Regions from separate parts of the Permianibacter fluminis genome, predicted to be linked through region 3. Evidence: predicted binding sites of a transcription regulator. Region 3 holds the regulator's gene; each other region holds the start of a gene.
The links. Region 3 encodes sigma-54, which starts transcription at its own class of promoters, with help from an activator protein. Its sites were predicted from a motif close to ANTGGCATNNANNTTGCTNT; they were not measured.
Positions count from the first base shown of each region.

Region 1 (5,427 bases), on a different contig from region 3:
GGCAGGCCGCCGACCCGTATCAATGCCTGTTCAAACAATTCCACCGGAATGATGTCGCCCGGCTTCCACTCCATGATGTCGCGCAAACGAACCGGGTTCTCGCCAATCTGCGCTTCAACCTCAACCGGCGCCGACATGATTTCTTCCCGCAGCGCATCGGTCCAGCGCTCATCAACGGTGTCGCGATCGCTTTGCACGCCGGCATCGAGCTTGTCTCGAATGGGTTCAATCATCGAATACGGCATGGTCACGTGCAGATTGCCGCCACCGCCTTCCAGTTCGATATGGAAGCTGCAGACCACCACCACTTCGGAGGGGCTGACAATGGTCGCCAGCGCCGGATTGACTTCGGAATCGAGGTATTCAAATTCAACCGGCATCACCGGTGCCCAGGCTTCATGCAAATCAATGAATGCCTGCTCCAGCAGAATCTGGATGATGCGACGCTCGGTCGGGGTGAACTCTCGGCCTTCAATCTTGGCGTGAAAGCGGCCCATGCCGCCGAAGAAGTTGTCGACCAGACTGAAGACCAGCTTGGCTTCCATGGTAAACAGCGCGGTGCCTCGCAGCGGTTTGATCCGGACCATGTTCAGGCTGGTCGGCACAAACAGCGAGTGGATGTATTCGCCAAACTTGACCATCTGGACGCCGTTGATCGAAACCTCGCAGGCCTGCCGCATCAGATTGAACAAGCTGATCCGCATATGCCGGGCGAAACGCTCGTTGATCATCTCCAGCGTCGGCATCCGGCCGCGAACGATGCGGTCCTGGGAGTTGAAGTCATAATGGCGCGCCTCACCGGGCGCCAGCTCGTCGGCGTCGGTTGCGATATCGCCGTCATCGACGCCATGCAAGAGGGCATCGATTTCGTCTTGACTTAACAGATCGGTTGCCATGTCGTTATCACTGTTCCCAAAAATCCGCTACCGAAAGACTGCTTTTGAAAAACCGGTTTTGAAAAACGTCTCAGCACGCCGTCATTGCATTACAAACTGGGTAAACAGAATCTTTTCAATCAGCGGCTTGTGCTCTTCGTGCTCCATCGCGGCCTGCACTTTTTGCAGCGCCTGGTCGCGAAAGCCCTGCTGCCCTTCCGGCGTCATCAGTTGCTCGGCGGTGGTCGCACTCAGCAGCATCAGCACCTCGCTGCCCAGCAGCGGCAAATGTTTCTTGACGGTCTCTTCGGCATGGGCGTTCTTGACCGCGAATGCCACCTGAATCTTGATCGTCCGTGGTTTGCTCTCACTGGGCAGGTTGGCGACGATGGCTTCCGGCAATGCCACGTAATACAAACTGGGCGCGCCCTCGACCGGCTCTTCTTCCGGTTCGGCCTCATGGTCAGCCGCTTCACCGTGCTCGGCACCGTCGGCCGCCGCGTGCTCGCCTTCTGCCGGCGCAGGTTCTTTCTTCAGCAGGAAAAACGCCGCGCCGCCACCGATGGCCAACACCAAGACCGCCGCGGCGATGATGATGATCAGCTTCTTCTTGCCGCCGCCCTTGGCCGCTTCGCCCAGTTCCAGATCCTGCTTCTCTGCCATGCTGCTCTCCCGCACCAATGGATCAAATGCAGCTTTCGGGCCATTGGTGAATTTTGATAAAAAACACTTTGCCAACAATTACTTGAAATGTAGCTCAGATTTTTGCTTTGGCCAGATGACGGGAAATTGGCGCAATAAATCCCGCTTGGACGGAGGCCGCTGGCTGGTTTTGACAGCGCCAGAAAGCCAATCGCCGGCACATGGCCGGCGATTGTGGTGAGTCTGAACCGGAGCGAGTCAGGCGTAATCGTCGATCAGGCCCATCAGCGTGCTGCGCTGAATCAGCACTTCGTCGGTGCTGCCAGCGTCGCTGCCCCGTTTGCCGAGTCCCGGATTGCTGTCGCGCGGTTGCTGGGCCAGTTGTTCGCGCCGGCCCTGCTCGACCTCGACTTGGCCGAGCTGCAAACCGCCTTGACCAAACAGTTCGCGCAGCCGTGGCAAGGCTTGCTCAAGCTGATCGCGGGTGGCCTGGTGACTGACCGTGAAATGCAGGTGGGTTTCGTTGTCGCTGCGGCTGATGCGCACATCGATGGGGCCCAGTTCGGGCGGGTCGAGCCGGATCTCGGCCTGATTGCTTCCGATCTTGGCCTGCCACAACACGTCGTTGCCAACCAGCGTGGCAAAGTTGGCCGATCGCACCGGGATACCGGCGATGGCATCGGGCGAGCTGCCTCGCGCTGACGCGCTGGTGCCGGTCAGCGGGCCGGCCAAGGTGTTGATGGCGAGCAAAGGTTCTGCACTGGCCTGCCGACTGATCGGCGCTGCCGCTTCTGCCGTGGCCTTGAACTCGACCGATTTGCTGGCGACCTCGAACAATTGGCTCCACGCCTCGACAGGCTCTGTGGCGCCGCCAGCTGACGTGTCGGCCGTTGCCGTTTCGGCATTGGCGTTGGCCGCCGCATTCGCGTTGGCTCCGGCCTGCTGATTCAACAACAGCCAAGGGGTCGGCAAGGATTTGCCGCCGACCGGCAAAGCCGCTGCGTCGCCTGTTCCGGCCTCGGCAGCTACCGTTGCGGCTACCGGGACGCTTGCCGGCGCGACAGCCAATGCGGCGATGGCAGCGGCATCAGCAGCGACATCGCTGATCCGGCTGTCATCCTCGGTGCTGGCGTCGGATTCCGAATCGCTGTCGGCATCCGATTCGGTCAGCCCGTCGCTGTCGTCCGCGTCATCGGTTCCGGTCAGGTTGGCAACCAGCGCGGCCAGCAAATCCGCCGGTGTTTCCGCGGCTTTTCCAGCGTCGCCAGCGGCTTGGCCGAGCGCGGTATCCGCTTCCGCCAAGGCCTCGTCGTTAGCGCCGGTCATCTTCAGCAGCAACTCACCGAACGATGCGGCAGCGCCGGATTCGGTTTCAACGGTCCCGGCGGGCGGGCTTGCCGGCGACGACACGCCACTGGTCAAACCAAGCAAAGGAGAATTCATGTTGGGCTCCTTGAGCACCACCTTCTTGGTGATAGCGACAAGAGAGCAATTGATGTGCCAGCAATCGGCACCCGACTCGTTTCGCGCGGGCGCTGGCTAGCGAGAGCTCAGGCCAGATGGCGACGCAGCTCCAGCTGGACGTTTGCCAGCTCCTGTTGCAGGGCGCTCAACTCCGCCAGCACCGCGGCCACTTCACCGCCGCGCGCCAGTTGTTCGAGCCGCTGGCAATGTTCGGCCAGGGTCGCCGCGCCGACGTTGCTGCTGCTGCCTTTCAGGCTATGCGCCTGCCGTTTGGCGCTGGCCAGATCCTGCTCGGCACAGGCTTGCGTCAGCAGCTGCAGCCGTTCGCTGCTGTCGCGCAGATAGGCTTCGATCAGCGTGCCGAAATCATCCGCCATCAGCTCACGCAGTTCGTTGAATTGTTGCTCATCCAGATGCGGCAAGTCTCAGTCCTCGGCCAACAACCAGTCATAGCTGGCGGCGACGATATTGCCACGGCCCTCAAATTGAAGCGACTGGCAAAGATTGGCCAGCAAGGCCAAGCCACGACCGCCATAGCCATTGCCCGGCACCTGGCTCGCCTGCCAGCGCTGCCAATCAAAACCCGGACCGCTGTCCTCGACCCGCAACAGCAAACGGCCGCCGTGCGTGCGCGGCTGATGCTCGAACACCAGCCGGATCGAACCCTCGGCCAGTTGCTGCAGTCGACTCTGGCGCAAGCGATAGTACTCGGCGAAGCCTTCCGGCGAATTTTTCAATGAAGAATCCAGCTGCAGAATGCCGTGATCGAGCGCATTGGAATACAGTTCGGCCAGTATGGTGAACACCCGGCCGCGATGCGGTCGCAGCGCTGGCTGCTCCATCAGCACCTGCAGCAACAGCGGCAAGGGATCGAACTGCTGCAGTGATTGCGTGCGCAGTTCATATTCAAAACGCCAATCCAATGGCCCGGTCCGGGTTGGCCGCGGACTGCTCGGCGCGTGCTCCGGTGCCGACAGCGGCCGCAGCTCGACTTCGACCATGCTGACATCATCACGCGGCGCGGCGCCACTGCCAAACAGCTCCAGTGCCCGCTGGACTGCGGCAAAAAAACTGTCGCCTTCCGCCGTGGTGGCGACCGCCTGCTCCAGTCGCTCGCTGCCAAACATTTCGCCATTGGCGTTGCTGGTTTCGATGACGCCATCCGAGGTCAGCAGCAAGCGATCTTCCGGACTGAAAATCGCGCGCTGCACCTGCGGCCGGAAGCGATCACGACCGACCACGCCCATCGGCAGATGCTGGGAACTGAACCGGGTCAAAATGCCGCGGCCCGAACGCGCCAGAAACGCATCCGGCATGCCGCCATTCCACAACTCCAGCATGCCACTGCGAAAATCGATATCGGCACTGATGGCGCAGCAAAACACACCGGTCGGCAGGATTTCTTTCAGTCGCTGGTTAATCTCGGTCAGGATATCGACCAGCGAAAAGCCTTTTTGGGTCATGCCGTAGAAAATTTCCGAGACCGGCATGGCGCCAATGGCAGCGGGCAACCCGTGGCCGGTGAAATCACCGAGCAAGACATGCAGGCCACCGGCGGGCTTTTCGGCGGCCAGCAACACATCGCCGTTGAAGATATACATCGGCGACAACTGATAGCGAATGGTCGGCGCGTCCAGACAACCGGGATGGGCAATATTGTCGAACAGGATTTTGGCCAACTGCTGTTCGCGGACCAGACGCTCGGTGTGAAAATGGATTTCATCCCGTTGCCGCGACACCGTATCGTAGAGTTGTTGCATGCGGGTAAACGCCCGCAGCTTCGCCTGCAGAATCAATTTCTGGTAGGGCTTGGTCAGAAAGTCATCGCCACCTACTTCCAGACAGCGGGCCAGCGCCGCGACATCAGTCAGTGCCGTCAGGAAAATGATGGGAACCAGACGCGAACCGGCCATCATCTTGATCTGAATGGCCGCCTCATAGCCATCCAGCTCCGGCATCAGTACATCCAGCAAAACGATATCGGGTTGTTCGGTCAAAAATTGCTGAACCGCCAGCCGACCGTTTTCCGCTTCGATGACCGAATGGCCCTCACGCTGCAGCAGCGTGCGAAGAATCAACCGGTCGCTGGCATTGTCGTCTGCAATCAGAATGCGCAAAGCATCAGTCGCCACATTCATTCCTTATGAAATGCCAGTCCTGTACACAAAGCCATTGGCGGCAACACGAATGATTCGGCAGGGAGATAACGTAGCGCTCACAACGTCGAGGCAAAACCCGGTACGCACTGAGACTTCGGTTGGCGCTACGCCCCTGAACCGCGTTGACGGGCAGCGCTCGTCAGATCGGTCTTCCGTTCGCTAGGCGAACCCGGGTGAGACAGCGGTGTCTACGACCCGGGCGACAGCAAACCGGGCTCTTCGCCTCAGGAGATTTTGAACAGCTGTTCGAAATTGGAGATGGTCAGGATCTTCTTCACATCGTTATT
Region 1 is NZ_JABMEG010000001.1:3,088,575-3,094,001, forward strand. Features, by position in the region: gene fliM (flagellar motor switch protein FliM) at 1-896, opposite strand, end outside; gene HPT27_RS13440 (flagellar basal body-associated FliL family protein) at 978-1,538, opposite strand; gene HPT27_RS13445 (flagellar hook-length control protein FliK) at 1,776-2,960, opposite strand; gene HPT27_RS13450 (Hpt domain-containing protein) at 3,068-3,403, opposite strand; gene HPT27_RS13455 (SpoIIE family protein phosphatase) at 3,407-5,113, opposite strand; gene HPT27_RS13460 (STAS domain-containing protein) at 5,365-5,427, opposite strand, start outside.
Region 1: a site for sigma-54 is predicted at 3,003-3,022, ahead of HPT27_RS13445 (flagellar hook-length control protein FliK). Genes of this name have one in related genera too.

Region 2 (5,427 bases), on a different contig from region 3:
CCGCCGAGGCCATGCACAGGCGCGAATTGGTATCGATATTGGCGCTGCCAATGAAGCCCTTCATCAGTTTGTTGGCGACATAATAATCCTCGGTCAGCATCTGACCGGAGGCATAGAAGGCAATCGCCTGCGGACCGTGTTCGGCGCGAATGCGAGCGAAGCGATTGGCAATGGTATCGAGTGCCGTGTCCCAACTGATGCGCTGAATTCTGCCATCAGCGTCCTGCCACTCCGGATACAGCAAGCGATCCTGTAGCCCGAGCGTGTCAATCAATGCCGAACCTTTTGAACACAACCGGCCCAGATTGGCCGGATGTTCCGGATCACCTTGCACGCTGAGACGACCGTCGGCGCTGCGCTGAATCCGCAACCCGCAACCGACACCACAATACGGACAGGTGGTCCGGGTCTGTTCCTGATTCTGGATTGGGATCGTGACCGGGATCAGCGCATCAGCGGTCCTCTTCGCGGCTGACATGGTTCAGTCCACCGTGTTCAGTCGCGCCCGCGATGTCGTTGGCGCTGGCAAGCCGAGATAGACCTCACCACCGACCACCTTGACCGGAAACCGCGGCACGCAACCGATATCGGGCGCCTTTGCTTCGCCGCTGTCGAGTTGCACCTGCCAGGCATGCAAGGGGCAACTGACCAGCCGACCATGGACAATGCCTTCCGCCAGCGGTCCGCCGCGATGCGGACAGCGATTCAGCAAAGCGAACACTTCATCTGCGCTGTTGCGAAACACCGCGATCTCGCCGTGCTCGGTCCGCACCACTCGCGAACCTTGTGGGGGAATATTGCGCAGCAGGCCAACGGCGAGCCAGTTGCTGTCGAGCAATCCCGGCAGCTCGCCGCCGCGGCCGCCGCGTGCGGCTGTCGATGTTGATGCACTCTTCGTTAATGCGGTCATTCGCTATTCCCTTCACTCGTTTTCAAAACGATGCCTTCACGTTTGGCCAACACCGGTCAACTTAAATCGACAATCGGAATAAAACGCTCACGAGAGGCCGGGCTCGCCAACTCCGCCCACGGATCTTTCTGGAAGTGCTGCTGCGAATCGCGAAACCGCTGCGCCAGCAATTGTCGACCCGCAGCGTCATGCACCACGCGCTGCTGGACATAGGCCAGACCTACACGCTCCAGATAGGGCGCCGTGCGTTCGAGATAGCGACCTTCATCACGATAGAGCTGCATGAACGCGAGACAGTATTCTTCGACTTCGGCCATTGTCTCGACCCGGCACAGCACGTCGGTGCCGCGCAATTTGATGCCTCCATTGCCGCCGACATGTAGCTCCCAACCGGATTCGATGGCAATGACACCGAAATCCTTGATGGTGGCTTCGGCGCAATTGCGCGGACACCCCGACACTGCCATCTTGAATTTGTGCGGCGTCCAGGCGCCCCATGTCAGCTTTTCCAACTGGATGCCCATCGCGGTCGAGTCCTGGGTACCAAACCGGCACCACTCGGAACCGACACAGGTTTTGACGGTACGCAGCGCCTTGCCGTAAGCGTGACCGGAAACAAAACCAGCTTTCGCCAGATCGGCCCAGACGCCGGGCAAATCGGATTTTTTGACGCCGAGCAAATCGACCCGCTGACCGCCAGTGATTTTCACGGTTGGAATCTGAAATTTGTCGACCACGTCGGCGATGCTGCGCAGCTCGTGGGAATTGGTGACACCGCCCCACATCCGCGGCACCACTGAATAACTGCCATCTTTTTGAATATTCGCGTGCATGCGCTCGTTGACGAAGCGGGCCTGACTGTCGTCCTGCGCTTCGCCCGGCCAAGCCGCAAGCAAGTAAAAATTCAGCGCCGGCCGGCATTTGTCGCAGCCGTCGGCGTGACGCCACGCCAAGGTCTGAAAGATCTGGCTCAGTGACAGCAATTTCTGTTCGCGGATCGCGCTTCGCACCGCATCGTGGCTGAGCGTGGTGCAGCTGCACATGGCCGGCAACGCCGGCGCGCTGTAGTTGTCACCAACGGCCGCAGCCAGCAACTGCTCAACCATCGGCGTACAGGCGCCGCAGGACGCCGAAGCTTTGGTGTGGGCGCGCACCGCATCCAGTGTTTGCAAATTCTTGCCGCGTATCGTCTCGACAATCTTGCCTTTGCAGACGCCATTGCAATCGCAAACCGGCTTGTCATCCGGCCAATCCAGCACCGCCTGTTGGCCGCCGCCTTCGGCTTCGCTGACCGGACCAAACAGCAGACTGTCGCGCAGCGCGGCAACGCTGGTTTGCGCTTTCATCAGCTGGAAATACCAACCGCCATCGACGGTGTCGCCATACAGCACGGCACCAACCAATTTGTCGCCGCGCAGCACGACTTTCTTGTACACCGCTGCACCCGCATCCTGATAAACAATGCTGTCACAACCATCGCCGCCCTGAAACTCGCCGGCCGAGAACAGCTCGACGCCGGTCACTTTCAATTTGGTTGAGGTCATCGAGCCCTGATAGAACGCTTCGCTGTTGCCTGCCAGCTGCGCGGCACAGACGCGCGCCTGTTCATACAAGGGCGCCACCAGTCCGTAGCACTGGCCCCGGTGCTGCACACATTCACCGACGGCGTAGATGCGGGCATCGGAACTTTGCAAGGTGTCGGAAACCAGCACGCCGCGCTCGCAGCCGAGTCCGCTGCGCTGAGCCAATGCAATATTGGGCCGGACGCCGGCCGCCATCACCACCAGATCGGCGGGTATGCTGCTGCCGTCAGCAAACTGCACCGCAGTGACCCGTTCCGTGCCGAGCAGGGCGCTGGTTTGCACCGCCATTTTGAATTTGATGCCACGTGCTTCGAGCGTTTGCTGCAGCAGCGTGGCGGCGGTGGCATCAAGCTGTCGATCCATCAGCGTCGGCAGCAGATGCACCACCGTTACCGCCATGCCCTGCTTTTGCAAACCGTAGGCGGCCTCCAAGCCGAGCAAGCCACCACCTATCACCACCGCATTGCGGAATTGCCGACTGGCGCTGAGCATCTGCTCGACATCGTGCAGATCGCGGTAGCAGACCACGCCCGCCAGATCACGGCCCGGTATCGGCAGCACAAACGGCAGCGAACCGGTTGCCAGAATCAGCTGATCATAAGGCTGGACGATGCCGCAATCGGTGCGCACGATGCGAGCGTCGCGGTCAACGACGGTGACGGCCTTGCCGCAATGCAGTTGGATGCCGCGTTCGGCATACCAATCGATGGGATTGATCAAAATCTCATCCGGCTGCTTCTCACCGGCGAGCACCGGTGACAGCAGGATGCGATTGTAATTACCGTGCGGTTCGGCACCGAACACCGTGATGTCATAGCGCTCCGGCGCCAGTGCCAGCAGCTCTTCAATGACTTTCATGCCGGCCATGCCATTGCCGACCAGCACCAGTTGTTGTTTCATCGGCCGCTCCTGCGCAAAAAGCAAAAACGGCGCTTGTGCCGCGGCTAGCGAAATCGCCAGTCGGGACACAAGACGCCGTTGTCTTGCCGAAATGGATTGCAATTCAGATGCCAGCGTTGCCAACGCTGATGGCAGCGCTCGTCGCGGCGGCTTGTTGCGCGCGCGAAAGAGCGGGATAGAACAGAAATATGCACACTGTCGGTGCAAATCCGCCACCGAATCGGTGCAGTGACTCGCGACAGCCAGTCCGTACGGCATTTCTCCCGCTAAAAAACGAAGATGAACTGGTGACAAATTTGAATTGCTGATGGTGACCGTGATGAACTCGATGGCCGCTTCATCACTCGCACGTGCACCAGTGCCAACCACGATCCGCTCACTTGCACCAAGCCCACGCCCCAAAACCGCTCGCCTGCGATGCACCCCGGCGAGACATCACTGCAAGACATAATGTCACGACTGCCGCAAGCCAATGCCCACAGGCAGCGCATGTGATGGTTATAAGGAATCGGACGTGATGCGGCCCGTCGCTTGCAGCAGATCGCCGGGTTAGTGGAGGTCATGACATGCGAGTGCTGGTGGTGGCAGACAGCAACGACCGCATCGATCCGGTGGTCGCCGCACTGCGGCAGGCGGGTATTGAATCGGTGCAGGAAATGGAAGGCGCGATCGGTTTGCTGCGCCGGGTTGCCGATTTTCAACCGGATCTGATCTTGATCGACACCGCCTCGCCATCACGCGATGTGCTGGAATCACTGTGTGTGGTCAACAGCCATGCGCCCCGGCCGATGTTGATGTTCAGCAACGACGATTCCGATGCCAGCATCAGCGCGGCGATGGCGGCCGGCGTCAGCATTTACTCGGTAGAAGGCATTGATGCCAGCAAATTGCCACCGATCATGCGTATCGCCGCCGCCCGTTTCCGCCAGGACCAGCAGCGCTTGACCGAACTTGACGCCATCACCCAGCAACAACACGAGAGGCAATCGGTGGCGACTGCCAAGGGCCTGCTAATGGCGCGCGATGGCTTGAATGAAGAAACGGCCTATCGCAAGTTGCGCGATAGAGCCATGCGCAACCGCCGCTCGCTCGCCGAAGTGGCCAGCGACCTGCTGAAGCGTTGGCAGTCGTGACAACGTCATCACAGTAGCAGCGATACGTCACAGTCACAGGCACAGTCACTGCCACAAGCGAAGTTACGGCAACAGGCATCGCCGCGATCAATCTGGGGCCGCGAAATGGTGCAAGCTGCTTCACGGCGGTGCGCAGAGTTTGCCGAAATGCCGTCGTCATGCCGCTGCAATCCACAGTACGCCGGCCGCAAAGCGCGCATCGGCTGAAATCGGGTTTGCTGGCATGCGCTTTGCTCTCTTCATTGTGCAAAGTTGAATTTTCCTCATCAGTTCGGACAACGGCGTCCCATGCCCTGCAGCAACGTGCAGGACATCGGACGCCGTTTTCATTTTTGGAGAATGCCATGACTGTCGCCCTGCTGAAGACTGCTGCCGAACCCGCCACTACCGCCGCAACAAGTGATAGCACCGCCGCCAATGAATCATCGCCAACAGGCGATGTCACCAGCGTGCCAGCGATCGCTGATGCGGGGATCAGCGCCGATGTCATCAACGGCGGTCGGCGCCTGTTTGGCAAACAGTTGGCGCTGGCCGCCAGCGCTCTCGCCGTTGCCGGCTGGTTGCCGCAGCGACAAGCCTGGGCCGCAGGCAGCGACAAGCCGGAGAAGACCCGGGTACAGGTTGGCTTTATTCCGCTGACTGATTGCGCGTCGGTGATCGTCGCCTCGCAAATGGGCTTTGACAAAAAATATGGCATCGAGATTGTGCCGAACAAGGAGGCATCATGGGCCGCCGTACGCGACAAGCTGGTGAATGGCGAGCTGGATGCCGCGCACGTCTTATACGGACTCGTGTACGGCGTGCATCTGGGCATTGGTGGCAGCAAGAAAGACATGGCCGTGCTGATGAACCTGAATCACAACGGTCAGGCGATAACCCTGTCGAACCAGCTGAATGAGCA
Region 2 is NZ_JABMEG010000001.1:1,380,179-1,385,605, reverse strand. Features, by position in the region: gene HPT27_RS06080 (nitrate reductase) at 1-478, opposite strand, end outside; gene nirD (nitrite reductase small subunit NirD) at 482-838, opposite strand; gene nirB (nitrite reductase large subunit NirB) at 967-3,393, opposite strand; gene HPT27_RS06065 (ANTAR domain-containing response regulator) at 3,960-4,526, shown strand; gene HPT27_RS06060 (CmpA/NrtA family ABC transporter substrate-binding protein) at 4,985-5,427, shown strand, end outside.
Region 2: a site for sigma-54 is predicted at 3,489-3,508, ahead of nirB (nitrite reductase large subunit NirB). Genes of this name have one in related genera too.

Region 3 (5,427 bases):
CCCTGATCGGCAACAGCCTGTTGGCCGCCGCCGTGAGCGTCGCTGCCAGCAGCACCGATCTGCGTGCCGACAGCGCCTCACTCGATGGCAAGACCGGCGAATACCTCTATCGCGGCAACGCCCTGCTGAGTCAGGACAATGTCCAGATCCGGGCCGATGAAATGCAGGCGACCCAACACGAAAACGGCAATTTGAAAAGCGGCCGGTTTCGCGGTGAGCCGGCCATTCTCGAACACACCGACCCGATCACCGGCGCCACATCGGAAGCCAGGGCGCGGGAAATTTTTTACGACACCGACAGCGGCCGCATTGAACTGAGCGGCGACGCCTCACTGATACAGCGCGATGCCAAAACCAACCGCGAAATGCGCCTGCAAGCGGCGCAAATTCAGCTGACCGAAACCGGCGATCAATTGAATGATCTGGCCGCAACCGGCAATCCGGCGATTTTCAGCCGGCGCGAAGGCGATGCCCAGCCGATTGAGGGCCAAGCCAATCAGCTGCGCTATCTGGGCAGCAAGGAATATCTCTACCTTGAAGGCAGTGCCAAGCTGATTCAGGGCAAGACCACCTTCGAGCACAGCGTCATTGAATACGATGGCCAGCGCAAACTGACCACCGCGCCCAAACGTGATGGCGAGCAGGTCAAGATCACCCGGGTGCAGGAAAATGTCGCGCCAAAAACCGACACTGCGACAAAGGATCAACCGAAAAAGGATAACCCGTGAGCAGTACGCTACTGGTGCAGCATTTGGCCAAAGCTTACAAAGGCCGACAAGTTGTCAAAGATGTTTCACTGACGGTTCGTCAAGGCGAAATCGTCGGTTTGCTGGGGCCAAACGGGGCCGGTAAAACCACCTCGTTCTACATGATCATCGGTCTGGTCAATGCCGATGCCGGCAGCATCCAGATTGACGACGAGGACTTGTCCGGCGAGCCGATGCATGTGCGCGCGCGCAAGGGCATTGGCTATTTGCCGCAGGAAGCCTCGGTGTTTCGCAAGCTCAGCGTAGCCGACAATATTCTCGGCATTCTGGAACTGAATCCGGCATTGACCGATGCGGATAGGCAGCAGAAGCTGGAGGCCTTGCTGGACGAGTTTCACATCGGACATTTGCGCAAAAGTCTGGGCATGGCATTATCGGGCGGTGAACGCCGCCGCGTCGAAATTGCCCGGGCGCTGGCCGCCGAGCCGCGCTTCATTTTGCTTGACGAACCGTTCGCCGGTGTCGACCCGATCTCGGTGCTGGAAATCAAGCGCATCATCCAGCACCTGCGCGATCGGGGCCTCGGCATTCTGATTACCGATCACAATGTCCGTGAAACCTTGACGGTTTGTGAACGCGCGTACATTGTCAGCGAAGGCCGACTGATTGCCGATGGCGCACCGGAAGCGATTCTGGCCAACCAGCAGGTCCGGCAAGTGTATCTGGGAGAACATTTCACGCTGTAAGCCGATCAGATTCTGCAGATTGGTTTATAGTGAAGTTAAGGGCGCCGCGACCACAGACGGCACTGACATGGTAGTCAAACCAGAAGAATGAAACCCTCACTCCAACTACGCATCAGCCAACAGCTTACGATGACGCCGCAATTGCAGCAGGCGATCAAGCTGTTGCAGCTGTCCAGTCTGGAGTTGCAGACCGAAATCCAGCAGGCGCTGGACTCCAATCCCATGCTCGAAGTCAGTGAGCCGGGTGACGAAGCCGACGACGGCTTCGAGGCGGTCGAGCAAGAACAAGCCAGCGAACGCGATCAGAATGAAAGCGCCGCCGATCGCGCTGACAGCGAGGCCGAATTCAGCGGTACCGACTTTTCCGACAGCAATTATGCCGATTCGGACTATGCCGACAGCCGCGCCGGCGAGAGCGACTTTGGCGAGCCGGAATTTTCCAGCAGCGCCAGCGGTAGCGAAGCTGATCGTGAATTGGGGGCTGACGAGCACACACCTGACACCAGCGAAGCTTTGCAACAGCAAGATCTGAATGCGGAATTGCCGGTCGATGCCCAGTGGGAAGATTGGGACTTCAGTTCGCCTGCCGGTGGCAGCGGCAATCGGGAAGGCGATGACGATTACGAATTCCAGGGCGAGACCCGGGAAAGTCTGCATGACCATTTGCGCTGGCAACTGAATCTGACCCCGTTCAGCGACACCGATCGCGCGATCGCCGAAGCCATTATCGACGCCATTGATGACGACGGCTATTTGCGCACCAGCTGCCCGGATCTCTACGAAAGCCTGAATGAAGAAGGCAATCTCGATCTGGACGAAGTCGAAGCCGTGCTGCGGCGCCTGCAGCAATTTGATCCGCCTGGGGTCGCTGCCCGCGATTTGCGCGAGTGTCTGCTGTTGCAGCTGCGGCAGGCCCGCAACGGCAATGATCGGATAAGCCAAGCTGAGCTGATCGTCCGCGACTATTTGCCGTTGCTGGCCGCGCGCGATTTCAAAACCCTGATGCGGAAAACCCGGCTCAGCGAAGATCAGCTGCGTGACGCCATTGCCGCGATACAGCGGTTGAATCCGCGGCCCGGTAGCGCGATGACCCAGAACGCTGCCGAATACGTCACCCCGGATGTCATTGTCAGCAAGAAACGCAATCGCTGGACGGTGGAGCTGAATCCGGAAATTGCGCCACGGCTGCGAATCAACTCCAGTTACGCCAGCCTCATCCAGCGCACCCGCACCGCCGCCGACAACAGCTTCTTGCGCAACCATCTGCAGGAAGCCAAATGGTTCATCAAGAGCCTGCAAAGCCGCAACGAGACGCTGCTGAAAGTCGCGACCTCGATCGTCGAGCAGCAGATTGGTTTCTTCGAGCATGGCGAAGAAGCGATGAAACCGATGGTGCTGGCCGATATCGCCGAGCTGCTTGGCATGCACGAGTCGACCATTTCGCGGGTGACCACCCAGAAATACATGCACACCCCACGCGGCATTTTTGAACTGAAATATTTTTTCTCCAGCCATCTGGCAACCACCGCCGGCGGCGAAGCTTCGAGCACCGCCATCCGCGCCCGTATCCGCAAACTGATCGATTCTGAGGAGGCCAACAAACCCCTGAGTGACAGTCAAATTGCCCAGATTCTGGCGAAGGACGGCATTGTCGTGGCACGGCGCACGGTCGCGAAGTACCGCGAAGCCATGTCCATACCGCCATCCAGCGAACGCAAGACGCTGGGCTGAGCCCGACCGACGTATTGGTCAGGCAACAAGTGTTTAGCAAGCGAGTCTGAGTAGCGACTCAGAAAAGAGGGTCTGGAGCGACACTCCAGAAATAGGTTCCACACCAGGCGCGGCAAGGTTGGCTGGCGTTGGGGTGGGAAAGCAGAACCGGGTTTGACCGGTGTCAACGGGACCAGCTTGAAAAGCCGGCCACCATGCACCATGTTGTAAGTGCAGCCATGATGAGGGAACCGCCGCTGCCAGCGACGACCTTTGATCTGGCGCCGAAAGAGGAAGCCACTATGCAAATCAACCTGACCGGCCACCATGTCGAGATCACTGACGCTCTGCGCAGCTTCGTCAATGACAAATTCGAGCGGCTAAACCGCCATTTTGATCACATCAATAACGTCCATGTCATTCTGAGTGTGGAAAAACTGCGTCAGAAAGCCGAAGCCAAACTGCACGTCAACGGCGGCGAAATCTTCGCTGACTGTGAAGACGGCGACATGTATGCCGCCATTGATTTGCTGATGGACAAACTCGACCGTCAGGTCAAAAAGCACAAGGAAATGCTGCGCGGCCATTGAGCCCCACGCCTCAAGTCCTTGTTTTCATGATGAAAGGTGATTTCAGTAGAAAAAAGGAGCCGACCCGGCTCCTTTTTTTATTCCCTTTCACGTGAGCCGGTCACACCGCCTTTTGCGGCAAATTTCACCAGTTTGACCGGACGTCCGTGCTAAGCTTTTGCCACTCCCCCGCTCTGAAATTGCATGGCTCATGGCTCTGGTTCTGCTCAGTGGTCGCTCTGGTTCCGGCAAATCGGTGGCGCTGCGCGCGCTGGAAGATCAGGGCTATTACTGCGTCGACAATATTCCGGTCAGCCTGATCCCGACCCTGGTGCAGAAAGTCCGGCACGAACACGCCGAGCTCGCCTTTTCCATCGATGCCCGCAACCAGCTGGAAGAGCTGGCCCAGTTTGATCAGGTCTACGAGCAACTGCTCGACCAAGCCAGCCGACCGCTGGTCATTTTCACCGACGCCGAAGAAAGCACCCTGCTGAAACGCTTCAGCGAAACCCGCCGTCGGCATCCGCTGACCCACGCCGGTCTGTCGCTCAATGAAGCCATTGCCCGCGAACGCGAGCTGCTGAGCCCCATCGCGTCGCGCGCCGATTTGCTGATCGACACCACCACACTGTCCAGCAACAAGCTGCGTGAGCTGGTGCTCGATCGGGTGCTCGGCCGGGAAGGCGCGCGGCTGGACATTCTGTTCGAGTCGTTTGGCTACAAGAACGGCGTGCCGATCGACGCTGACTATGTCTTCGACGCCCGCTGTCTGGCCAATCCGCACTGGGACCCGCTGCTGCGCCCGCACTCCGGCCGCGATGAGCCGGTCATTGCCTTTTTCGAGCAGCAGCCCCGAGTCGGCGAGTTTATCTGGCAGGTGCGGATTTTTCTCGAAACCTGGCTGCCACGGTTCGAGCAGGAAAATCGCTCTTACCTGACCGTGGCGATCGGCTGCACCGGCGGTCAGCACCGCTCGGTTTATGTGGCCGAACAACTGGCCGCCCATTTCCGGCAAAAGCGGCCGCATACCCAGGTCCGTCACCGCGACATCAAATAACTGAACCGAGACCCCAGGCATGAGCATCGGCATTCTGATCATGAGTCACGACGGCTGCGCGGCCCAATTGCTGCGGCAGTTGGACAGCGGCCCGGATGAACTGGCAGTCAATGCCATGGCACTGATGATCAATGTGGAAATGACGGCAGAGGTCTTGGTACCGCATCTGGAGCAGCGGCTGGAACAACTCGACACCGGCGCCGGCGTGTTGCTGCTGTGCGATCACGCCAGCCCGGCACTGACCGGTGCCATCACGACGCTGGCGACGCGCTTCCTGCTGAAAGTGCTGACCGGGCTCAATCATCCGATGCTGCAGCAAGTGCTCAATCATCCGGATGCCGATCTCGATACCTTGGCCGGCTTTGCCCTGCAGGGCGGTCGCCAGGGCATTCAAATGCTGACGACACCGCTGCCGGATTGATCGCGCAGCGCCGCGACAGTTGTCGCATCTCGGCGCCACCGCCACTCACAGTCAGCACGCTTGGCCGCGCCCGCGCCGCATTTGCATTCCCGCTCTGCACCATTTCGGCTACTCTATGCCCGCCTGAGCCAACACCCTTTGACAATGCTGCGCGCGTCCACTGACGCGCCCCTCCGGAGCCGCCGTGGCCGAAGCGATCGCACAAGAAAGCATGCAG
Region 3 is NZ_JABMEG010000003.1:104,979-110,405, reverse strand. Features, by position in the region: gene HPT27_RS18565 (LptA/OstA family protein) at 1-728, shown strand, start outside; gene lptB (LPS export ABC transporter ATP-binding protein) at 725-1,453, shown strand; gene HPT27_RS18555 (RNA polymerase factor sigma-54) at 1,541-3,184, shown strand; gene hpf (ribosome hibernation promoting factor) at 3,466-3,753, shown strand; gene rapZ (RNase adapter RapZ) at 3,944-4,789, shown strand; gene HPT27_RS18540 (PTS sugar transporter subunit IIA) at 4,809-5,210, shown strand; gene mgtE (magnesium transporter) at 5,395-5,427, shown strand, end outside.